Linked DNA regions of Paraburkholderia bryophila. The protein of the gene in region 1 interacts with the protein of each later gene in a pairwise test. Links are inferred from orthologs where the notes say so. Each region holds a gene or a part of one and is shown on either strand. Other genes may lie near its edges.

What was found.
Region 2: the proteins of GGD40_RS03380 (region 1) and grxD interact in binary tests that used the Escherichia coli proteins (3 or more experiments, as listed by UniProt). The link is inferred for Paraburkholderia bryophila from one-to-one orthologs.

Annotation. Positions count from the first base shown.
Region 1 is NZ_JACCAS010000001.1:778,751-790,760, reverse strand. The notes cover bases 5,039-7,825. They hold GGD40_RS03380 (BolA family protein), read right to left. Parts: upstream 6,698-7,825; coding sequence 6,380-6,697; downstream 5,039-6,379. Other genes in these bases: GGD40_RS03365 (protein adenylyltransferase SelO), read right to left, coding at 7,815-7,825; msrB (peptide-methionine (R)-S-oxide reductase MsrB), read right to left, coding at 7,343-7,774; GGD40_RS03375 (septation protein A), read right to left, coding at 6,699-7,229; GGD40_RS03385 (peptidylprolyl isomerase), read right to left, coding at 5,590-6,369; purL (phosphoribosylformylglycinamidine synthase), read left to right, coding at 5,039-5,452. Also shown: GGD40_RS03395 (FAD-dependent oxidoreductase), read right to left, coding at 1-1,031; more of purL, read left to right, coding at 1,358-5,038; more of GGD40_RS03365, read right to left, coding at 7,826-9,371; GGD40_RS03360 (3-(methylthio)propionyl-CoA ligase), read left to right, coding at 9,517-11,193; GGD40_RS03355 (3-hydroxyacyl-CoA dehydrogenase NAD-binding domain-containing protein), read left to right, coding at 11,388-12,010. UniProt on the Escherichia coli protein: Transcriptional regulator that plays an important role in general stress response. Has many effects on cell morphology, cell growth and cell division. Acts by regulating the transcription of many genes, including dacA (PBP-5), dacC (PBP-6), ampC and mreB.
Region 2 is NZ_JACCAS010000001.1:3,253,612-3,265,616, forward strand. What follows is about bases 8,493-11,274. They hold grxD (Grx4 family monothiol glutaredoxin), read right to left. Parts: upstream 10,149-11,274; coding sequence 9,837-10,148; downstream 8,493-9,836. Other genes in these bases: GGD40_RS14615 (DODA-type extradiol aromatic ring-opening family dioxygenase), read right to left, coding at 8,493-9,043; GGD40_RS14620 (UbiX family flavin prenyltransferase), read right to left, coding at 9,176-9,775; prmC (peptide chain release factor N(5)-glutamine methyltransferase), read right to left, coding at 10,287-11,135; prfA (peptide chain release factor 1), read right to left, coding at 11,146-11,274. In the rest of the region: GGD40_RS14580 (TetR/AcrR family transcriptional regulator), read right to left, coding at 1-431; GGD40_RS14585 (MFS transporter), read left to right, coding at 587-1,870; GGD40_RS14590 (nitroreductase family protein), read left to right, coding at 2,081-2,674; GGD40_RS14595 (MFS transporter), read right to left, coding at 2,754-4,247; GGD40_RS14600 (Hsp70 family protein), read left to right, coding at 4,437-5,687; GGD40_RS14605 (cold-shock protein), read right to left, coding at 5,799-6,002; GGD40_RS14610 (APC family permease), read left to right, coding at 6,484-8,079; more of GGD40_RS14615, read right to left, coding at 8,258-8,492; more of prfA, read right to left, coding at 11,275-12,005. UniProt on the Escherichia coli protein: Monothiol glutaredoxin involved in the biogenesis of iron-sulfur clusters.

The DNA.
Region 1 (12,010 bases):
AGCAGCGCCAGCGCTTCTTTGGTCAACGCTTCGCCGAGCGGCTTGTCGATCTGGGCGGCGCTCTGCAGCACCGCGCCACCCGCAATTCGCAGCCGATGATTCATCCGGCTGATCGCAATCCGCTTGACCGCGTCGACGATCGCCACATGCGGCGCGCATTCTTCATGCGCGATCGGCGCGACCAGCGTATGCAGGCGCAGCGGATGCAGCGGCAAGCGCAAGCCGAGCGGTTCGAGCAGCGCGAGGCTGCCGTACCCGGCGGCCACGACGACCGCGTCCGCATGGATCACGTCGACCTCGCGCGAACGCGACGACGCGCCCGGCCGTGGCGCCAGTTCTACCGACGCCCGCTGACCTTCGAGACGGATCGCGGAGACTTCGCAGCCGAGCATGAATTGCACGCCGCCCTGGTTATCGAGCGTCTGCTTGATCAGCTTGGCGAACAGCGGCGAGTTGGCCGTGCGTTCCTGATCGAACAGCACGCCGCCGGCGAACTCCGGCTCGGCGCGCACCGAGTGCTCGAACGCGCTGCATTCGGCGGGTGTCAGCACGTGATGCGGCACTTCGTTCTGGCGCAGCAGTTCGAGCGCCGGCTGGGTCTGCTCCCACTCCTGCGCGGAGCGCACGAGGTACAGCAACCCGCTGGTCTGTTCGAATTCGAGGCCGAAGCGCGCTTCGACGTCGGCCATGGCTTCGCGCGACAGCTCGATCAGCGGACGTAGCCGGCCATATTGGCGGCTGAAGGCCTCGGGGTCCTGCAAGGTGGCGAGTTGTTTGACGAACTGGCGCGCCGGGCCGGTGAAGCCGGTCTTGCTGATTACGCCGTTTCTGGCGTTTTGCCGGCTGGCCATGAAAGTCGGACCGAACCAGACGTCGAGCGGCGTGGGCAGCACGGTGCCGCCGTGGCCATAGGTCGCGCCCTGCGCCACCGTGGCGTGACGCTCGACGACGCAGACCCGGTGACCGGCCGCGCGCAATTGATAAGCGGTGGCGACGCCCGCAATCCCGCCGCCGATGACGATGACATCCATGTTCTGATTCGAATGGCCGACGGGACGCCGAAGCGGCGCGCTCCCGTTGAGCGTGACATGCGGCGCGCGTTGCCCGGTCTGACTCATTGCCTCAGGCCGCTCGCGCCGATCTGGTGAAAGGCCGAATGATAGCAGTCAAAGCGCTCGCGCGGCCACGCGGGCGGCACGCCGGAAAGCGTCGCGCGGCGCGCCGCGAGCAGGCCGAAAGCGCACCGGCAAGGCCGCCGGAAGCCCTTTCCCGGGGTATAATCTCGGACTTCCTTTCCGCCTCACGTCGCCTGCACGCGCGACTTCTCGGCATCACTGAGCGACGCAAAGTCAAGTCCATGGCCCACTTCTCGTGTTTCCCCGGCGCTTCGGCCCTTTCCGATTTCCGTCAAACCCGCCTGCTCGACACGCTCACGCGCATCGACCCGAACATCATCGGCGTGCGCGGGCAGTATCTGCACTTCGTCAACGCCCAGAGCGAGCTGTCCGCTGAAGACACGGCGAAGATCGAAGCGCTGATGCACTACGGCGATCCGCTCGAAGAAAGCAAAGAGCGCGGCACGGCCGAAACCTTCCTCGTGGTGCCGCGCTTCGGCACGGTGTCGCCGTGGGCCAGCAAGGCCACCGATATCGCGCATCTGTGCGGTCTCACGCAGGTGCGCCGGATCGAGCGCGGCGTCGAGTACACGGTCACGCTGAAGAGCGGCCTGCTGGGCGGCAAGAAGGCGCTCTCCGACGAAGCCCGCGCGGCCGTCGTCGCCGCGCTGCACGACCGCATGACCGAAAGCGTGTCGAGTTCGCGCGAGCACGCGCTGCATCTGTTCGACGAACTGCCGGCCAAGCCGCTGCAAACCGTCGACGTGCTCGGCCACAGCCGCGGCGCGCTGGAAGCGGCGAACACGGAACTGGGCCTGGCGCTCGCCGACGACGAAATCGACTACCTCGTCGACGCGTTCACGAAGCTCGGCCGCAACCCGACCGACGTCGAACTGATGATGTTCGCGCAGGCCAACAGCGAACACTGCCGTCACAAGATTTTCAACGCGGACTGGACCATCGACGGCGAGAAGCAGGACATCTCGCTGTTCAACATGATCCGCAATACCGAGAAGCTGAACCCGCAAGGCACGATCGTCGCGTATTCGGACAACTCGGCGATCATGGCGGGCGGCATGGCCGAGCGCTGGTTCCCGCGCACGCCGGCCGACCTCGGCGCGAGCGAATTGCCGGAACACTACCGCCGTGGCGTCGAACTCACGCACACGCTGATGAAGGTGGAAACGCATAACCACCCGACCGCGATCTCGCCGTTCCCGGGCGCCTCCACCGGCTCCGGCGGTGAAATCCGCGACGAAGGCGCGACCGGTCGCGGCGCGCGTCCGAAGGCGGGTCTCGCCGGCTTCACGGTGTCGAATCTGGCGTTGCCGGACGGCGTCGAGGCATGGGAAAACGCGCGCGACGTTGCGCAGCCCCTCACACACCGCAATCCGGCCGAGCAGCACGAAGCGTATGGCCGTCCTGACCGCATCGCGTCGCCGCTGCAAATCATGATCGACGGTCCGCTCGGCGGCGCCGCGTTCAACAACGAATTCGGCCGGCCGAATCTGGGCGGCTATTTCCGCGCTTACGAGCAGAACGTCGCGGGTCTGGTGCGCGGTTATCACAAGCCGATCATGATCGCCGGCGGGATCGGCAATATTTCCGACCAGCACACGCATAAGCACGATCTGCCGGAAGGCTCGCTGCTGATCCAGATCGGCGGCCCGGGCATGCGGATCGGCATGGGCGGCGGCGCGGCGAGTTCCATGGCGACCGGCACGAATACCGCCGAGCTCGACTTCGACTCGGTGCAGCGCGGCAACCCCGAAATCGAACGCCGTGCGCAGGAAGTCATCAACGCGTGCTGGCAGCTTGGCGACAAGAACCCGATTCTGAGTATTCACGACGTCGGCGCGGGCGGCTTGTCGAACGCGTTCCCGGAAGTGGTCGACGGCGCGAGCAAGGGCGCGTTGTTCGATCTGCGCAAGATCCAGCTCGAAGAGAGCGGCTTGTCGCCTCGCGAAATCTGGTCGAACGAAGCGCAAGAACGTTACGTGCTGGCCATCGCGCCGGCCGATCTGCCGGCGTTCGAAGCCATGTGCCAACGCGAGCGTTGCCCGTTCGCGGTGATCGGCACGGCAACCGCCGAGCGTCAACTGAAGGTGATCGACTCCGAGCAGAACGCGGACAGCGCGCATCAGCCGGTCGATATGCCGATGGAAGTGCTGCTCGGCAAAGCGCCGCGCATGCATCGCGACGTCAAGCGGGTCGAGCAGAAGCTGGAACCGGTGGACGTCACCGGGATTGCGTTGCCGGACGTCGCGGTCAGCGTGCTGCGTCACCCCACGGTTGCGAGCAAGTCGTTCCTGATTACCATCGGCGATCGTTCGGTGGGCGGCACGACGGCGCGCGACCAGATGGTCGGCCCGTGGCAAGTGCCGGTGGCCGATGTCGCGATTACCACGATGGACTACGCGGGCTTTACCGGCGAAGCGATGACCATGGCCGAGCGCACGCCGCTCGCCGTGATCAACGCGCCGGCGTCGGGCCGCATGGCGGTTGGCGAAGCGGTCACGAACATCGCGGCCGCGCCGATCGCATCGCTCGACAAGCTCAAGCTGTCGGCGAACTGGATGGCCGCGTGCGGCGCAGCCGGCGAAGACGCCGCGCTGTACGACACGGTCAAGGCGATCGGCATGGAACTGTGCCCGGCGCTCGGCATCAGCATTCCGGTCGGTAAAGATTCGCTGTCCATGCGCACCAAGTGGGAAGACCACGGTGTCGCGAAAGAAGTGGTCGCGCCGGTCTCGCTGATCATCTCGGCGTTCGCACCGGTTGAAGACGTACGCAAGCACCTCACGCCGCAACTGCGTCGTGCGAACGGTACGGACGGCGTGGGCGACTCGGTGCTGATCGCGATCGACCTGGGCCGTGGCCAGCATCGTCTGGGCGGCAGTATTCTCGCGCAGGTCACGCAGCAGGTCGGCGACACGGTGCCGGACGTCGACGATCCGGAAGATCTGAAGCGTTTCTTCGCCGCGATCCAGGCGCTGAATCAACAAGGCAAGCTGCTCGCGTACCACGACCGCTCGGACGGCGGCCTGTGGGCGACGGTGTGCGAAATGGCGTTCGCGGGTCACGTGGGTGTGTCGCTGAACGTCGACATGCTGGTGCTCGATCCGAGCCACGAATCCGACTACGGCGACGCGAAAGACTGGGCCAAGCAGACCAGCGGCCGCCGCGAAGACCGCACGATCCGTGCGCTGTTCAACGAAGAACTCGGCGCGGTGATCCAGGTGCGTGCAACGGACCGCGATTCGGTTCTGGCCGCATTGCGCGAACACGGCCTGTCGGCGTGCTCGCATGTGATCGGCAAGCTCAACGAGCGCGACACGATCGAAATCTATCGCGACGCGAAGAAGATCTACGAAGCGCCGCGCACCGATCTGCATCGCACGTGGAGCGAAGTGAGCTGGCGTATCTCGCGTCTGCGCGACAACCCGGCTTGCGCCGACGCCGAATACGACATGCTGTCGGACGCGGCCGATCCGGGCATCACGCCGGTATTGAGCTTCGATCCTTCGGAAGACGTGGCCGCACCCTTCGTCGGCAAGAGCGCTCGTCCGCGTGTCGCGATCCTCCGTGAGCAAGGCGTGAACTCGCACCTCGAAACCGCGTACGCATTCGACCGCGCCGGCTTCGACGCGCACGACGTGCACATGAGCGATCTGCTGGCAGGCCGTGCCAATCTGGCGGATTTCGCCGGGGCGGTGGCCTGTGGCGGCTTCTCATACGGCGACACGCTGGGTGCCGGCGAAGGCTGGGCGAAGGCGATCCGTTTCAACGCGCAACTGGCCGATATGTTCGCCGCGTTCTTCGGTCGCGAAGACACGTTCGCGCTGGGCATCTGCAACGGTTGCCAGATGATGAGCAGCCTCGCGTCGATGATTCCGGGCGCAGAAGCGTGGCCGAAGTTCACGCGCAACAAGTCGGAGAAATTCGAAGCGCGCTTCTCGCTGGTCGAAGTGCAGGCTTCGCCGTCGATCTTCTTCAACGGCATGGAAGGCTCGCGCATTCCGGTGGCAATCGCTCACGGCGAAGGCTATGCGGACTTCTCGCAGCAGGGCGACGCGTCGAAGGCGGCGGTGGCCATGCGCTTTGTCGATCACCGTGGTCAGGCGACCGAGCAGTATCCGTTCAACCCGAACGGCTCGCCTGACGGCATCACGTCGGTCACCACGCCGGACGGCCGCTTCACGGTGCTGATGCCGCACACCGAGCGCGTGCATCGCGCGGTGCAGATGAGCTGGCATCCGGAAGGCTGGGGTGAAGGCAGCACGGACGCAAGCCCGTGGCTGCGCGTGTTCCAGAACGCACGCCGCTGGTTGGGTTGAGGTTGAGCAGAAACAAAAAAACCGCCCTCGGGCGGTTTTTTTTCACACTGGGCAAAACGTAAAACAACCAGGCCATCAAAGCAAACAAGCCGCCCGAGGGCGGCTTGTTCGTTTTAGCCAGTGGGCAAGTAACCCGCTTACTGAATCTTCGCGTTCTTACGCAAACCTTCTTCGAACGCTTGCAGCTTTTCCTGCTGGATCTGCTGCACGATCTGCGGGCGCACCTGCTCCAACGGCGGCGGCGTGATGGCGCGCGTATCGTCGAGACGAATGATGTGCCAGCCGAATTGCGTATGCACCGGCGTGTCGGTCATCTGGCCTTTCTGCAGATGCGTGGCCGCGTCTGCGAATTCAGGCACATAAGCCTTCGGGTCCGACCAGTCCAGGTCGCCACCGTTCTTGCCCGATCCCGGGTCCTTCGAGTATTGCTTGGCCAGATCTTCGAAGCTTGCGCCGGCCTTGATCTTCGCGATCAGGTCCTTTGCCTGCTGTTCGTTGTCCACCAGGATATGGTGCAGGTGATATTCCTTGCCGCCCGCATCTTTGATCAGCGCGTTGTAACGCGCGGTGACTTCGGCGTCGCTCGGCGTGTTGTTCTTCACGAAGTCTTCGATCAGCGCGCGCAGCACCACGGTTTGTTGCGCGACGGCGATTTGCGCCTTGATGTCCGGACGATTCGGCAGGCCGCGACGCAGGGCTTCCTGCATCAGGATTTCGCGGTTCACCAGCTCTTCGCGCACGGCCGTTTGCAGTTGCGGCGTGTTTTGCTGGCCTTGATGCACCAGTTGTTCGATCAGCGCGTCGGCGCGTGCTTTCGGAATCGGCGTGCCGTTCACGACAGCGATGTTCTGTGCAAATGCAGGTGCGGCCGCGAACGCAGCCAGCAATACCCAAAGGTGGGTTTTCTTCAAGGTCATCGGAAGGTTCCTAGCGGGGCAACAAAGCGAATTCTTCGGGCGTATACGCCGTGATTGCAAGGGCATGAATGCCGCGCTGCATGGCATCGGCCAGCGCATCATACACCATGCGATGCCGCGCCACGCGGGCCTTGCCGGCGAATGCGGCGGCCACGATCGTGACACTGAAATGACCGCCGGCCGAGGCGCCGGCATGGCCCGCGTGCTGCGCGCTGTCGTCGCTAATCTGGATCGACGCGACCGGCGCGAGCGCGGCGGTGAGGCGCGCTTCGATCAGCGCGGCGCGTTCGGCGGTGGTGGCGTGCATGAAAACATTGGCTTCGGTCATGTCATTCTTCCTTCATGTACTTCGACAGCCACAAGCTCTGTCCGACGATAAACACCACGAGGCAGCCGGTCGCGCCGAACAGCTTGAAATTGACCCACTGGTCGGTGGTGTAGTGGTACGCGACGAACAGGTTGACGAGCCCGAGCAGCACGAAAAAGATCGCCCAGACCACGCTCAGCTTGCCCCAGATCGCGTGCGGCAGCGTGATCTGCTTGCCCATCATCGCTTCGATCAGGTTCTTGTTGAAGGCCAGTTGCGAGACGATCAGCGCAACGGAAAACGCCCAGTACAGCACGGTCGGCTTCCACTTGATGAAGGTGTCGTTGTGCAGCACGAGCGTCGCGCCGCCAAATACGGTGACGACGCCGAGGCTCACCCACAGCATCGGATCGACCTTGCGGTGACGGAACGCCACCCACGCGATCTGCACCAGCGTGGCGACGATCGCCACTGCCGTCGCCGTGAAAATGCCCCAGATCTTGAAGGCGACGAAGAACAGGATGATCGGGAACAGATCGAACAGGAATTTCATTATCTGGTCGGGAATTCGCAGAAGGAGTCGAGGAATGAGGGACGCGGCGCGAAACGGCCGGCGGGCGCCTGCAACGCAGGCCCCACCGGCAATGCGCCGGACTCCGCGCTGCGTTACTTGGGCTCGAATTGTAACGCAGCCGAATTGATGCAGTAACGCAGACCCGTGGGCGCCGGGCCGTCTTCGAACACGTGGCCCAGATGCGCGCCGCAGTTCTTGCATTGCACTTCGATGCGCAGCATGCCGTGCGCGCGGTCGGTTTTCTCGGCGATCACTTCGCCGTTGATCGGCTTGAAGTAGCTCGGCCAGCCGCAGCCGGCGTCGAACTTGGTGTCGGATTCGAAGAGCGGCGTGCCGCAGCACACGCAGTCGTAAATGCCACGGTCCCAGTGGTCGTTATATTGGCCCGTGAACGGGCGCTCGGTGGCCGCGTGGCGCGTCACCTGGTATTCGATGTCGGAGAGCTGCTTGCGCCACTCGGCGTCGTCTTTCTGCACGGCGGGGACGTCGGGGGTGTTGGGGTTGAGGTCGTCGGGCTTGTTCATGGTCGGGGTTCCTGTCTCGGGGCTTGTTTTGGGGACTGCACTACGACGAGCAGCTCACTTCCAGCGAACTTGCCCAGTCGGGCGGCAGCCCCGCATACGCTTCATGCTCGGGCTGTTCGTCGAACGGGCGGCGCAGCACCGCCGCCAGACGCTCCACTTCGGAGAAATCTTTCTCTTTCGCGCGGCGAATCGCCGTTTCCGCCAGATGATTGCGAAGAATGAATTTGGGGTTGACCCGGTTCATTGCAATGGCGCGCGCGGCGTCGTCGCGTGTTTCATGGGACAGGCGCGCGCGGTAGTCGTTCGCCCACGCGTCGAACGCGGCGCGGTCGAGGAACAGGTCGCGCACCGCCGTGTCGCCGCTCGCGTCGTGTTTCGACACGCGCGCGAGATGGCGGAACGTCAGCGTGAAATCGGCGCGGTTGGCGTGCATCACCTCGAACAGACGATTCACTAATGTGTCGTCGCCGTCTCGTTCGGTCTCGAGGCCGAGCTTCGCGCGCATGCGCCGTTCCAGCGCTGGCGCGAAACGCTCCTTGAAACCGGCGAGCACGCGCTGCGCGTCTTCGATCGCTTTGTCGCCGCGCACGCTTTCTTCGTGCTGTTCGCCGAGCAGCGGCAACAGCCCTTGCGCCAGACAGAACAGATTCCAGTAGCCGATCTGCGGCTGCATCTTGTACGCGTAACGGCCTTGCGAATCGGAGTGATTGCAGATGTAGCCGGCGTCGAATCCGTCCATGAAACCGAACGGACCGTAGTCGATCGTCAGGCCGAGAATCGACATGTTGTCGGTATTCATCACGCCATGGCAGAAGCCGACCGCCTGCCATTCGACCATCAGATCGGCGGTGGATTTCACGGCTTCGTCGAGCAGCGCGAGATAGGGGTCGTCGGCGTCGCGGCAATGCGGATAGAAACGCTCGATCACGTGATCGGCGAGCGCGCGCAGCGCGTCGGTGCGATCGTTCGAATAGAAATGCTCGAAGTGGCCGAAGCGCACGAAACTCGGTGCGACCCGCGTGACCACCGCGGCGGTTTCGATCTCTTCGCGCCGCACCGGCTGATCGGAGCCGACCACGCACAGCGCGCGAGTGGTCGGAATGCCGAGGTGATGCATGGCTTCCGAACACAGAAACTCGCGGATCGACGAGCGCAGCACTGCGCGGCCGTCGCCCATGCGCGAATAGGGCGTGCGCCCCGCGCCTTTGAGTTGCAGCTCGAAGCGTTGACCGTGATGCGCGACTTCACCGAGACCGAGCGCGCGGCCGTCGCCGAGCTGGCCGGCCCATACGCCGAACTGATGCCCCGAATACACCGAGGCATACGGCAGCGCCTCGGCGGGCCATTCGCGCGTGGCGTTGCCGGAGAACAGTTCGGCGAAACCGGGGTCTCTCTGGAGCCCCGGCTCTAAACCGAGCAGCGCGGCGGTCTCCGCGGAGAAGCCGACCATGTACGGCGCATTGAGCGGCGCCGCCGGCAGACGGGTCAGGAAGACGCTGCCGAGCCGCGCGAACGCGTTTTCAGGCGAGGTGACAAGGGCATTGGAAAGAGCCGCTAACGGCCCGGATAACCCTGCAAAGCTTGGGGAAAACGACATGTTGAGCGCCTCTGGATTAACCGATATTGTAAGTCCGCGCCCGCGGCGCTGCAGGCTGGCTTCCAGCCGCTTCGTCGCGGATAGTCGGCCGGCATGCCGGAGGGTGTTGAAGCAACCAGAAACCAGGACGAGGAAACTTCTCTTTATGACGACGCCGCTGCTTGGACAGATGATGGACGTGCCGCTCACCGTATCCTCGTTGCTCGCGCATGCCGCGCGGCATTTCGGTGGCACCGAAATCGTGTCGCGGCGTATCGAAGGCGACCTGCATCGCTACACCTACCGCGATTGCGAAAAACGCGCCAGGCAGCTCGCGCAGGCGCTGATCGCGCTGGGCGTCGAACCGGGCGAACGGGTGGCAACGCTGGCATGGAACGGCTACCGGCATCTCGAAGCGTATTACGGCACGACCGGCTTCGGCGCGGTGTGCCACACGATCAATCCGCGTCTCTTTCCCGACCAGATCGCCTACATCGTCAATCATGCCGACGACGCCTACGTGATGTTCGACACCACGTTCGCGCCGCTGGTCGACGCACTCGCGCCGCAGTGCCCGAAAGTGCGCGGCTGGATCGCGCTCGCCGACGAAGCGCATCTGCCGGCCATGCAAACGCCGGTGCTCAGTTACGAAACGCTGGTCGATGCGCAAGACGGCAACTTCGCGTGGCCGGCGCTCGACGAGCGCCAGGCTTCGTACCTTTGCTATACGTCCGGCACGACGGGCAATCCGAAGGGCGCGCTGTACTCGCATCGCTCGACGGTGCTGCATGCGTTCGGCGCGGCCTTGCCCGATGCCATGAGCCTGTCCGCGCGCGACGCCGTGCTGCCGGTCGTGCCGATGTTCCATGTGAACGCATGGGGCATTCCGCACAGCGCGCCGTTGACCGGCGCGAAGCTGGTGTTCCCCGGCAAGGACCTCGACGGCAAGTCGCTTTACGAGTTGATGGAAAGCGAACGCGTCACGTATTCCGCCGGCGTGCCGACCGTATGGCTCGGTTTGCTGAACTACCTGCGCGAGGCGGGCGTGCGGTTTTCGTCGTTGAATCGCACGGTAATCGGCGGCTCGGCGTGTCCGCCTGCCATGCTGCGCGCCTTCGAGGACGACTACGGCGTGCAGGTGATTCACGCATGGGGAATGACCGAAATGTCGCCGCTCGGCACGCTAGCGAAACTGACGTGGGAGCAATCGCAACGTCCGCTCGCCGAACAGCGAAAACTGCTGGAAAAGCAGGGCCATGTGCTGTACGGCGTCGATATGAAGATCGTCGGCGAAGACGGTCAGGAACTGCCTTGGGACGGCGTCGCGTTCGGCGATCTGCATGTACGTGGGCCGTGGGTGATCGACCGGTATTTCCGCAAGGACGATTCGCCGCTGGTGGACGGCTGGTTTCCCACCGGCGACGTCGCCACCATCGACCCGGACAGTTTTCTGAACATCACCGATCGTTCGAAAGACGTGATCAAGTCCGGCGGCGAATGGATCAGTTCGATCGACGTCGAGAACGTCGCGATCGCGCATCCGGCGGTCGCGGAAGCGGCCTGCATCGCCTGCGCGCATCCGAAGTGGACCGAGCGGCCGCTGCTGGTGGTCGTCAAGCGCGCGGGCTTCGACGTGACGCGCGAGGAGCTGCTCGCGTTTTACGACGGCAAGGTCGCCAAATGGTGGATTCCCGACGACGTCGCCTTCGTCGACGAACTGCCGCACACGGCCACCGGCAAACTGCAGAAGCTGAAGCTGCGCGATCTGTTCCGCGATCACGTGCTGCCGTCGGCATTGGAAGACCAGAAGGATTGTCCACTGGTTAGGGGAAACCCCGCCTAACAGTAAATTGAACGAGCGTGCTTTTTTGTGTATTCTGCCTGCTGACCCCGGTTAATCGATCAGCGAGTCGAGCAGCGAGTCGCCCACTCGCTGGCAACAAGCGGACAATGATCCGACTCGATGAACCGGACGGGCGGCGCATCATGCGCCGCCTCAACCGCAACATGGCATGAATCGCATGGAGGCAGGCAGAGATGGCAGTGGACTACACAACTCATGACGGCGTGGCCGTCATCACGCTGAACAATCCTCCCGTGAACGGCCTCGGCCTGTCGACGCGAGCCGGCATCGTCGAAGGAATCGAGCGCGCGCAGAGCGATCCGGCCATCAAGGCCATCGTGCTGACGGGCGCGGGCAAAGCCTTTTCGGGCGGCGCCGACATCACCGAATTCAACACGCCGAAAGCGACCCAGGAGCCGACGCTCGCCACCGTCATCAAGGTGGTCGAAAGCAGCGCGAAGCCGGTGATCGCGGCGATTCACAGCGTTGCAATGGGCGGCGGTCTGGAATTGGCGCTCGGCGCGCATTACCGCATCGCGGCGCCCGGCGCGCAGATCGCGCTGCCGGAAGTGAAGCTCGGCATTCTGCCGGGCGCGGGCGGCACGCAGCGTCTGCCGCGTGCCATCGGCCTCGAAGCGTCACTCAACATGATCGTGTCCGGCGCGCCGGTCCTGTCCGAGAAGCTGGCCGAGTCGGGTCTGTTCGACGAAGTCGTGCAAGGCGATCTGGCCGAAGCGGCGCTCGCGTTCGCCCGCAAGGTCGGCGCGAAAGAAGGCCCGCATCCGCGCGTGCGCGATCGCAAGATCGAGCATCCGAA
Region 2 (12,005 bases), 2.5 Mb from region 1 along the record:
TTGTCATACACGAACTGCCGCGCCGGATGCGCGACGTCCGGAAACTCCACCGACACGTTGACGAACGGACAGCCGCGATAGTCGTCGACTGATGCACGCACCGCGAGGTCGTCGAAATACTGCTGCAATTGTCTGGCCGGCTCGCCGGGATGTTTGGCGAAACTCTTCTCCACATAGCCGAAGAACTGCTCGTCCTTGCGCTCCAGATAAGCCATCACCAGATCGTCCTTCGACGAAAACTGGCGATATAAGCTCATCTTGTTGACGCCCGCCCGCTCGACCACCGCGTCCACGCCGACCGTGCGCACGCCTTCGCGATAGAACAGTTCGTCCGCGGCGCGCAGCAGATGCTGCTGCGCTTGCGGTCCGGCCGTCTGCGCACTGCGCGCGCGTCGTGTGCCGGCCGCTTTGGGCGTTTCGCTATCGGACATGAATGATCACCTCGATGTATTTGACGCCTTGACATGTTACCGGTCAGTAACTAATATCGCAACACTCATTGTGACAGATCTGTCACAAGTCCTTTACCGAAGTCGTAACAATGCGAGCGGTGCGGCCTGCGGTGCCGGCATCGACTGGAGAACCGATGAACTGGGCAGCGAGACTGATTGGCGGGCGTTTCCACTACGGCTGGTTGACGGTCGCAGTGGTGTTTCTGGTACTGCTGGCGGCGGCCGGCACGCGCGCCACGCCGAGCGTGATGATGTTGCCGCTCGAGCATCAGTTCGGCTGGAGCCGCGCGACGATCTCGCTCGCGATCTCGGTGAATATCGCGCTGTACGGGCTGATGGGCCCGTTCGCGGCGGCCGCGATGCAGCGTTTCGGCGTGCGTCCCACGCTGCTGGCCGCGCTCGGCACGATGGCGGCGGGCGTGGCGCTGTCGTCGCTGATGACGCATCCGTGGCAGATGGTGCTGATCTGGGGCGTGATGGTCGGCGGCTCGACGGGCGTCGCGGCGTTGTCGCTGTCGGCGACGGTGGTGACGCGCTGGTTCACCACGCGCCGCGGCCTGGTGATGGGCATTCTCACGGCCAGTTCGGCGACCGGCCAACTGGTGTTTCTGCCGATGCTCGCGGCCATTGCCGAGCATCACGGCTGGCGTAACGTCGTGTGGGTCGTGGCGATCGCGGCGGCGATCGTGATTCCGCTGGTCGCGTTTCTGCTGCCGGAACGTCCGGCCGACATGAAGCTGCGCCCGTACGGCGAAGCGCACGACGCGCCGATCGCCGCCGTCGGCAGCAAACAGAATCCGCTCGCCATCGCGTTCGGCACGCTCGCCATGGCGAGCAAGCGGCGCGACTTCTGGCTGCTGTTCTTCAGTTTTTTCATCTGCGGCGCGAGCACCAACGGCTATGTCGGCACACACCTGATCGCCATGTGCGGCGACTACGGCATGACGGAAGTGCAGGGCGCGTCGCTGCTCGCCGCGATGGGCATCTTCGATCTGTTCGGCACGACGTTGTCGGGCTGGCTGTCGGACCGCTTCAATAGCCGGGTGCTGCTGTTCTGGTATTACGGTCTACGCGGTTTGTCGCTGATCTATCTGCCGCACGCGTTTGGTATCGACTTCTTCGGCCTGCCGCTGTTCGCCGTGTTCTACGGGCTCGACTGGATCGCGACCGTGCCGCCGACCGTGCGTCTCGCCACGGACATTTTCGGCAAGGAGTCGGCGCCGGTGGTGTTCGGCTGGGTCGTGGCCGGCCATCAGCTCGGCGCGGCCTTCGCGGCGCTCGGCGCGGGCATGCTGCGCGCGAGCCTCGGGACTTACACGGTGGCGTCGATGATTTCGGGCGGGCTGTGTCTCGTGGCCGCGCTGATCGTGCTGCGTATCAACCGGCCGGCCAAGGTGCCGGAACCGCAGGTGGCGTGAGGCTGGGCAGTGCGGCAAGCCGGCAGCGAACCGCGCTTGGCAATGCTTGTCGGCACAGCTCACCGCAACGGCCCCACGGGGCCGTTTTTGCATTGCAGCCAGCGTGAAAACTAACTGCGTACAGGTTGGAGCACGCGCGTCGAAGCCCGGTTATGCTATGTGGCCCCGGGCAGTTGCCCGTCGATCATGAATTTCGACCGAGAGAAGCGCATGGCCAACAAACCCGCCCCTACCGAAGTTGCCATCCACGAGCTGATTGCAGGCCGCTGGAGCCCGCGCGCGTATTCGAGCGAGCCGGTGAGCCGCGAGCATCTGCACGCCGTGCTGGAGGCGGCTCGCTGGGCCCCTTCGTCGTATAACGCACAACCGTGGCGTTTTCTCGTCTTCGATCGCAGCGTCGACGAAGTCTCGTTCAAGAAGGCTTTCGCCACGCTGGTGCCGTTCAACCAGGGCTGGAATGCGCCGGCGCCGGTGCTGATCGCGGTGACCACGCACACGCTGACCAACAAGGGCGAAGTGAATCGCTGCGCGCCGTACGACGCGGGCGCGGCCGCCATGGCGCTGGTGTTGCAGGCGCATGCGCTCGGCCTCGCCGCGCATCAGATGAGCGGTTTCGATCCGAGCGCGTTCCGTACGGCATTCGAATTGCCGAACGACGTCGACGTGATCGCGATCATTTCGCTCGGCCATTACGGTGAAGTCGACAAGCTCGACCCGGTGCTGCGCGAACGCGAAAAGTCGGTGCGTCAGCGCTTGCCGTTGGCGGATATCGCCTATGGCGGCGCGTGGAAGAAGGCGTTCTGAGCGGCGGCACGATTTGGGATCACGTCTTTCGTAGAAGATAGAAGGCAGTTAGGAACGCGCGGCGCTGACCGCGCGTTTTTCATTCCGCGTTGTTCCAATCGTCCTGCTCGTCAACCACGCTCGATAGCGGCGCGGCAATGCTCTCGAGCGACTTGCGCTCGGCGTCCACGCCCCAGATCGCAGCAATCACCGCGGCCGCAAGCATCAGCGCCGAGCCCACCAGATAGCCCGAGAACACTTCGCTACGCTGATGCGTATCGATCAGGCGGCCGAAGAACGCCGGCCCCGCGATACCGCCCAGCGCCGTGCCGCAGGCGTAAAACACGGCGATGGCCAGCGCCCGGATTTCAAGCGGAAACGATTCGCTGACCGTTAGATAAGCCGAACTCGCCGCCGCCGACGCGAAGAAGAAAATCACCATCCACGCGATCGTCTGCGTGACGACGGTTAGCAGATGCTGCTCGAACAGATAGCCGCTGATCGTCAGCAGGATCGCGGACAGGCCGTAAGTCGCGGCGATCATCTTGCGTCGTCCGATCACGTCGAACAGGCGGCCGAGGAGCAGCGGCCCGAGGAAGTTGCCGAGTGCGAAGGGCAGCAGATACCAGCCGATGTGGTCGCCCGGCACCTGATAGAAATCGGTGAGCACCAGCGCGTAGGTGAAGAAGATCGCGTTGTAGAAGAACGCCTGCGCGGTCATCAAGGAGAGGCCGACCAGCGCCCGCCGTCGGTGGACGTTGAAGAGGGTATGGAATACCTCGCGCAGTGGCGTGTGGTCCCGCGCTCGCAGCTTCAGGCGCGTCAGATCGTGGTCGGCGAGCTCATGCCCCTCGTGGCGAAAGCGCGCTTCGATGCCTTCGACGATCGAGCGTGCGTCGGGCTCGTCGCCGTGCGTCAGCAGCCAGCGCGGACTTTCGGGCACCCAGATGCGCATCGGCAAAATGGCCAGCGCCAACACCGCGCCGATAAAGAAGCACGCGCGCCAACCCCAGTCCGCCGGCAGCAGATGCGGATCGAGCAGCACCAGCGAGCCGGCCGCGCCGAGCCCCGCGCCCACCCAGAACGTGCCGTTGATGCCGAGATCGGTCCAGCCGCGCACGCGGGCCGGCGTGAATTCCTGGATCGTCGAATTGATCGCCGTATATTCGCCGCCAATCCCGGCGCCGGTGAGAAAACGAAACAGCAGAAAACTGGCCAGATTCCACGACAGCGCGGTCGCGGCCGTGGCCGCCAGATACAGCGCCAACGTGATGAAAAACAACTTGCGACGGCCGAGCCGGTCGGTCAGCCAGCCGAAGCCAAGCGCGCCGAGCACCGCGCCGGCGATATAGGCGCTGCCGGCCAGCCCCACGTCAGCGTTGGAAAAGTGCAACGACGGACTCGACTTCAACGCACTCGCCACCGCGCCTGCCAGCGTTACCTCCAATCCGTCGAGCAGCCACGTCACGCCTAGCGCGACGACGATCAGCGAATGAAAACGTCCCCACGGCAAGCGGTCGAGCCGCGACGGCAAATCCGTCTCGACGACGGCGGCGGGTTTTTCGTGGACAGCAGCGGTAGGCGGCGCGCTCATTGCTCGAAGTCTCCTCAAGTCCGAAAATTGGCGGCGTATCCTGTCGAATTCAGCAATATTCGTTCCGTCGGGCGGCCCTTACGCGTGAATGCGAGCGGTCCTCAAGCGTCAGTTGATGCTGGTTGGGCTTTCGTGTTACAAAGCCGCTCCCCTTTCTGTCCGCGCCAGCCGTGAGCGGCGATTCCTGCCATGAACTATTGCGCGATTGACTTCGGTACTTCCAACTCGGCCGTTGCCGTTCCTGACGGCGGCGCGCTCAGGCTTGCGCCGGTCGAGGGCGCCTATACGACGCTGCCCACTTCGGTGTTTTTCAACACCGATGAAAACACCCGCGAGTTCGGGCGGGCGGCGCTGGCCGCCTACATCGACGGTTTCGACGGCCGGTTGATGCGTTCCATGAAAAGCATTCTCGGCTCGCCGCTCGCCGAGAATTCGACCGATCTCGGCGATGGCTCCGCGATCAAGTACACGGATGTGATCGCGATTTTCGTCGACCATCTGAAGCGCTCGGCCGAAAAGACCACCGGCGCTCCGATCAGCCGCGCCGTGCTGGGCCGCCCGGTATTTTTCGTCGACGACGATCCGCGCGCCGACCAGATGGCGCAGCAGCAGCTCGAAGCGGCCGCGCGTTCGGTCGGTTTGCGCGAGATCCACTTCCAGTATGAGCCGATCGCGGCCGCGTTCGACTACGAGTCGCATCTGACGGAAGAGGGGCTCGTGCTGGTGGCCGACATTGGCGGCGGTACGTCGGACTTCTCGCTGGTACGCGTCGGTCCGCAGCGCATGACCCGCGTGGAGCGCAAAGACGACGTGCTCGCGCACCACGGCGTGCACGTCGCGGGGACGGACTTCGACCGCCGCGTCGAACTGGTGACGATTCTGCGCGAGCTCGGTTATCAGGCGCTCGATCCGGAAGGCCGCGAGATCCCGAACCGGGTCTATTTCGACCTGGCGACCTGGCACCTGATCAACACCGTCTACGCACCGAAGCGCGTCAGCGAACTCTCGCTGATGCGGCACCTTTTCACCGAGGTCAAGCATCACGACCGTTTGATGCGCGTGGTGGAACAACGCTTCGGCCACGCGCTGGCGGCGCACGCGGAAGAAGCCAAGATCGGCGTGGCGGCGGGCGGCGAGACCGTAATCGATCTGGACGAAGTGGAAGACGATCTGCGCCTCGCGTTCGACGAAGCACAACTGATCAAAGCCGGCCAGGACGAAACGCAGCGCATCGTGCAGGCGGCGCGCGACACGGTGCAGGCCGCCGGCATTGCGACGCGCGACGTCGACGCGATTTACTTCACCGGCGGTTCGACGGGCTTGGCGTTTCTATCGGGCGCATTGGCGGCGGCATTTCCCGACGCTAAGCCGGTATTCGGCGATCGTCTCGCCAGTGTCGCGACAGGTCTCGGTATTCACGCGCGACGTCTCTTCGGATAAACCGACTAATCAATCGCATACCGCGAAGATAATCACCGCGAGTAGTTGGGATAGATATAAAAAAACCCCGCCGAGGCGGGGTTTTTTTGCGTCCAGAAGGAAGCGTGAAGCTTACGCCGGCTTGATGTCGGCAGCTTGCTTGCCCTTCGGGCCCGTCTTCACTTCAAACGTAACCTTTTGGTTTTCTTGCAGCGTCTTGAAGCCTTCCGTGCGGATTTCCGAGAAATGCGCGAACAGATCTTCGCCACCGCCGTCCGGCGTGATGAAGCCAAAGCCCTTTGCGTCATTGAACCACTTGACGGTACCGGTTTCCATATTACTTGTTCCTAAAGATGGTAAATAAGGCCGAAGCCCAGAAAGTGCATGAAAATCAAGGAAGGGGTAATAGGACCAACCGGAGTACCGTTGATGGGCGAACTACGAAAGACCAATTCACTCGCCGCTTGAATTCCTGCCCCGACTTTATACGGCCATTTTGAGAGAAGGTCAACACTCTCCTGGCAACTTTCCACACATTCGGGCAACGGGCGTAAAAGTTGCTTACAAAGCTTGCTGTACGTCTGATTTTTTTGCCAGGGAGAACCCTTAGTTGGGCTGCAGCGCGAGGGTGCAACCGTTAAACTACGCGCCGCGCGTCGGTTGCACCTGACTAGAATGGACCGTCGCCGCATCGACATGCGTATCACCCCGTCCCGCTGCAAGCGACGTCACGTGGTGCCGGTATGGTTCGGATGCAAATTTGCATAGGTCCGAAGTCAGTGCTCAAGCACTCACTCCGGCCGACACAGGAGAAGACGTGAAAAGTTCTATACAACGGAACATCGGCCCTGTCGCGCTGCTGCTGACCGGCTTGGGTTCGATCATCGGATCGGGCTGGCTGTTCGGCGCGTGGAAGGCTGCAAAAATTGCCGGCCCGGCTGCCATTTGTGCATGGGTGATCGGTGCGGTCGTGATTCTCGCGATTGCGTTGACTTACGCCGAACTCGGCGCAATGTTCCCGGAGTCCGGCGGCATGGTGCGTTACGCGCGCTACTCGCATGGCGCGCTGGTCGGTTTCATCAGCGCGTGGGCCAACTGGATCGCCATTGTCTCGGTGATTCCAATCGAGGCGGAAGCCTCCATTCAATATATGAGTACCTGGCCGTATCCATGGGCGCATGCGCTATTCGTGGACGGGTCATTAACTCACAACGGGTTATTCCTGTCCGCGGCGCTCGTGATCATTTACTTCATGCTGAACTACTGGGGCGTGAAACTCTTCGCGCGCGCCAATTCGGCGATCACGGTCTTCAAGTTCCTGATTCCCGGTGCGACGATTCTCGGTTTGATGTTCACGGGCTTCCATCGTGAAAACTTCGGTGAAGCGAGCAGCTTTGCGCCGTACGGCTGGTCGGCGGTGCTGACCGCGGTGTCGACGAGCGGTATCGTGTTTGCGTTCAACGGTTTCCAGAGCCCGATCAACCTCGCGGGTGAAGCGCGCAATCCTGCCAAGAGCGTGCCGTTCGCGGTGATCGGTTCGATCCTGCTGGCGCTGGTGATCTACGTGCTGCTGCAGATCGCTTACATCGGCGCGGTGAACCCGGCCGACGTGATGAAGGGCTGGAGCCACTTCAACTTCGCTTCGCCGTTCGCGGAACTGGCGATCGCGCTGAACCTGAACTGGCTGGCAATCCTGCTGTACGTCGACGCGTTCGTCAGCCCGAGCGGCACCGGCACGACCTACATGGCGACCACCAGCCGCATGATCTACGCAATGGAACGCAATAACACGATGCCGAAGATGTTCGGCAACGTGCATCCGTTCTACGGCGTGCCGCGTCAGGCAATGTGGTTCAACCTGCTGGTCTCGTTCATCTTCATGTTCTTCTTCCGCGGCTGGAGCTCGCTCGCGGCGGTGATTTCGGTCGCGACCGTGATCTCGTACCTGACCGGCCCGATCAGCCTGATGGCGCTGCGCCGGGCGGCGACGGATCTGGAGCGTCCGCTGCATATCCCGGGCATGAAGGTGATCGCGCCGTTCGCGTTCGTTTGCGCGTCGCTGATCCTCTACTGGGCCAAGTGGCCGCTGACCGGCGAAATCATTCTGCTGATGGTCGTGGCGCTGCCGGTGTACTTCTACTTCCAGGCGAAGTCGGGCTTCGGCGGCTGGGGCCGTGACCTGAAGGCGGCCTGGTGGCTGGTGGCCTACCTGCCGGTGATGGCGATCCTGTCGCTGATCGGCAGCAAGGAGTTCGGCGGTCGCGGCGTCTTGCCGTACGGCTGGGACATGCTGGTCGTCATCGCGTTCTCGCTGGTGTTCTACTACTGGGGCGTGAACAGCGGCTACCGTTCGGAATATCTGGACGAGCGCGACGAGCATGACGAAGTGCTCGAAGGCATGGGCGCGCATTAAGTTGCGGCGGCTGGCCTGAAGGATGTTTGCCGGACGGTGGTTGGTTAGGTTTGGTTAGGTCCGGTACGAAACAAAGCCCGCCTGAGGTGACTCAGGCGGGCTTTTCATTTGGCGTAATGATTTGGCGCGACGGTTGGGCGTTTGGCTACGTTGCGCCGCTGTCGCGCCCGTTGCCCGATCAGGCGTTGCCGAACACGTAATTCGTCATTGCAAGCGAACGCTGGTAGGTCCCGAGCGATTGAATCGCCAGCGAATAGTCGTCGTCGGCCGCGCCCAGCGCCGCGAACACGGGCAGCAGATGCTCGTCGGTCGGATGCATCAGCACCGCGTGCGGCGCCTGGCGGCGATAGTCGAGCAGCGCGTCGATGTCGTGCGCGGCCAGTCTGTCTTCGAACCAGTCGGTGAATTCGGCGACGCGCGGATCGGCATCTTCCGGACGCGCGGAGAAATCCGCCGCACGCAGGTTGTGCGTGATCTGGCCGGAGCCGATCACCATCACGCCATCGTCCTTCAGCGAGCGCAGCGCGCGGCCGACGCGGAAATGGTGCGCAGCGTCCTGATGCGGCTGGATCGACAACTGTGCGACGGGCACGTCGGCGTCGGGGAACATCAGCAGCATCGGCACCCAGGCGCCGTGATCGAGCCCGTGCGGCTGGGTGTCGGCAAGCACGCCATGTTCGCCGAGCAGCACAGCCGCGCGCCGCGCCACCTCGGGCGCGCCCGGCGCCGGGTACTGGATTTCGTACAACTGACGCGGAAAGCCGTAGAAATCGTGGATGGTTTCCGGCGCGGCAGACGTGCTCGCCACCGGCTGTGCCGTGCCCCAGTGAGCCGACAGCATCAGCACGGCTTGCGGACGCGGCAACTGCGCGCTCAGCACACCGAATTCGGCGGACGGTAGGGAAGGGTCGATCGGAAGCGTAGGCGCGCCGTGGGAAAGGAAAAGCGAAGGCAAGCGGTTCATGTCAGCAACGCAGCCGGGAGGGCGGGCGAAAAGGTTGGGTTGCTATCAATATAGGTCCGCACCGCGGTTTGATAAACGGGTGAAAACGGAATTGATTGTGTCGCTGGTGTTGTTAATGAGGGGCGCTTGACGTCAGTCCTGCGCGTCCCGCAAACCCTGCCACACGGGCGACATAGCCGGCCCCAGCGCGAACAGATCCAGCACGCGCGCTACCGTGTGATCGACCATTTCGTCGATCGACGCAGGCTGGTTGTAGAACGCCGGCAGCGGCGGGAAGATCACCCCGCCCATCTCCGTGACCGCGGTCATGTTGCGCAGGTGCGCGAGATTGAACGGCGTTTCGCGCACCAGCAGCACGAGCCGGCGGCGTTCCTTCAGGGTGACGTCGGCGGCGCGGGTGATCAGGTTGTCGGAGAAACCGTGCGCGACGCTCGCGAGCGTCTTCATCGAACAAGGCGCGACGACCATGCCGTCGGTCGCGAACGAGCCGGACGCGATACTTGCGCCGACGTCGCGCACCGAATGGACGACATCCGCGAGCGGATGCACGTCTTCTTTGCTCAACTGGAGTTCGTGCTGGATGTTGAGCCAGCCCGCGCTCGAAATCAGCAGATGGCTCTCGACGCCGCCCAGCCGGCGCAACGTCTCGAGCAACCGGATACCGTAGATGGCGCCGGTTGCGCCGGTGATCGCAACGATCAGCCGGCGGGGCGCCGCAGCGCGTGTTTCCATGGCTCGCGGCGCCTTAGATGAACTCGTGAAGTTCGTGAACGAACAGTCGAACCGGGGCCGTTCAGGCCGCGGCGAACAGTTGCTGCAGTTCGCCCGATTCGTACATTTCCATCATGATGTCCGAGCCGCCGACGAATTCGCCCTTCACGTAGAGCTGCGGAATGGTCGGCCAGTTCGAGAACTGCTTGATGCCCTGGCGGACTTCGTCGTCTTCGAGCACGTTGACGGTTTTGATTTCCGCGACGCCGCACGCCTTCAGAATCTGGATGGCGCGGCCGGAAAAACCGCACATCGGGAACTGGGCGGTGCCCTTCATGAAGAGGACGACGCCGTTTTCGTCGACGATTTGCTTGATGCGTTGTTGCGTATCCATGACTGACCTTGCGGTTCCGTGATGTGTAGGGAATAGGCTGAAATGATAGCGGATTTCGGTATAGCCGGCCGAGCACCGCTTCGACCTTGGGATGACTTCTGTGTGAATCGTGGTCCGAGGGCGGGTTTGACGTCTGATTCAGCCGGGCAACCGCCCGCCGCTGATTCGTTCGATGCCCGCCAGATCGCGCTCCGAGCGCACTTGTGCGAACCCTTGCGCCGTCAGCAGCGCGCGGACGGCGTCGGCCTGATCGTAGCCGTGTTCGATCCACAAGACGCCGTGGGCGGCGAGGCGCGCGGGCGCGCCGGCGACGATCGCGCGGATCGCGCTGAGGCCGTCGGCTTCGTCGGTGAGTGCGCCGCGCGGTTCGAAGCGCAGATCGCCTTCCGCCAGATGCGGATCGCCGCTCGCGATATACGGCGGGTTGCTGACGATCACGTCAAAACGCAGCGCGGCGTCGAGCGCCGCGTACCAGTCGCTTTGGCTTAAAACCGTGGCGCCGCCGGGGCGTTTTGCGTCCAGGAGACGCGCGGCGTTGCGCGTTGCCACCGCCAGCGCTTCGGCGGAGCGATCCAGCGCGTGGACTTGCGCGTCCGGCCGCGTCGACGCGATCGCGACCGCAATTGCGCCGGTGCCGGTGCCGAGATCGAGCACGCGCGGCCGCGACAGGCCTTCCATTGCCGCCAGGGCGGTTTCGACCAGCAATTCGGTTTCAGGCCGCGGAATCAGCACGTCCGGCGTGACTTCGAAATCGAGGCCGAAAAATTCCCGCGCGCCGACCAGTTGCGCGATCGGCTCACCGGCCACCCGCCGCGCTTCCAATGCGCGATAACGCTCGACTGCAGCGCTCTCGAGCGTTTCATCGCTCCGCGTGATCAACTGCGTATGACGCCAGCCGAGCACGTGCGTGAGCAGAATCCGCGCTTCGAGCGGCGGCAGCGGCGACGCGCGCAACAACGCGGTGGGCGTGACGGGCGTGGCATTCATCGTCGGCGCTTTAGTCCGAATCGCCTAGCGACGCCAGCAACTCGGCCTGATGTTCGCTGACGAGCGCTGCGATCAACTCGTCGAGATCGCCGTCCATCAGCGCGTCAAGGCGATACAGCGTCAGGTTGATCCGGTGATCGGTCATGCGCCCTTGCGGGAAGTTATACGTGCGAATCCGCTCCGAGCGGTCGCCCGAGCCGATCAGGCTCTTGCGCGTGGCGGCTTCCTTCGCGTGCTGTTCTTGCGACTGCTTGTCCTTGATGCGCGCGGCCAGCACCTTCAGCGCGCGATCCTTGTTCTTGTGCTGCGAACGGTCGTCCTGACATTCGACGACGATGCCGGTCGGCAAGTGCGTGACACGCACGGCCGAATCGGTCTTGTTGATGTGCTGCCCGCCCGCGCCCGACGCCCGGAACGTGTCGATCCGCAGATCGGCCGGGTTGATTTCGACTTCGCCGATTTCATCCGCTTCCGGCATGACCGCGACCGTGCACGCCGACGTGTGGATGCGCCCTTGCGTTTCGGTGGCCGGCACGCGCTGCACGCGGTGACCGCCCGACTCGAACTTGAGCTTTGAATACGCGGCTTCGCCGGCGATCCGCACGATCACTTCCTTATAGCCGCCCAGATCCGATTCGCTGGCCGACATCATCTCGACCTGCCAGCGGTTGCGCTCGGCATAGCGCAGGTACATACGCAGCAGATCGCCCGCGAACAACGCGGATTCGTCGCCGCCGGTGCCCGCACGGATTTCGACGTAGATATTGCGGTCGTCGTTCGGATCCTTCGGCAGCAGCATTTTTTGCAGCTCCGCGCCGAGCTTCTCCATCCGCTCGCGCGCCGCGCGGATTTCTTCTTCGGCGAAGTCGC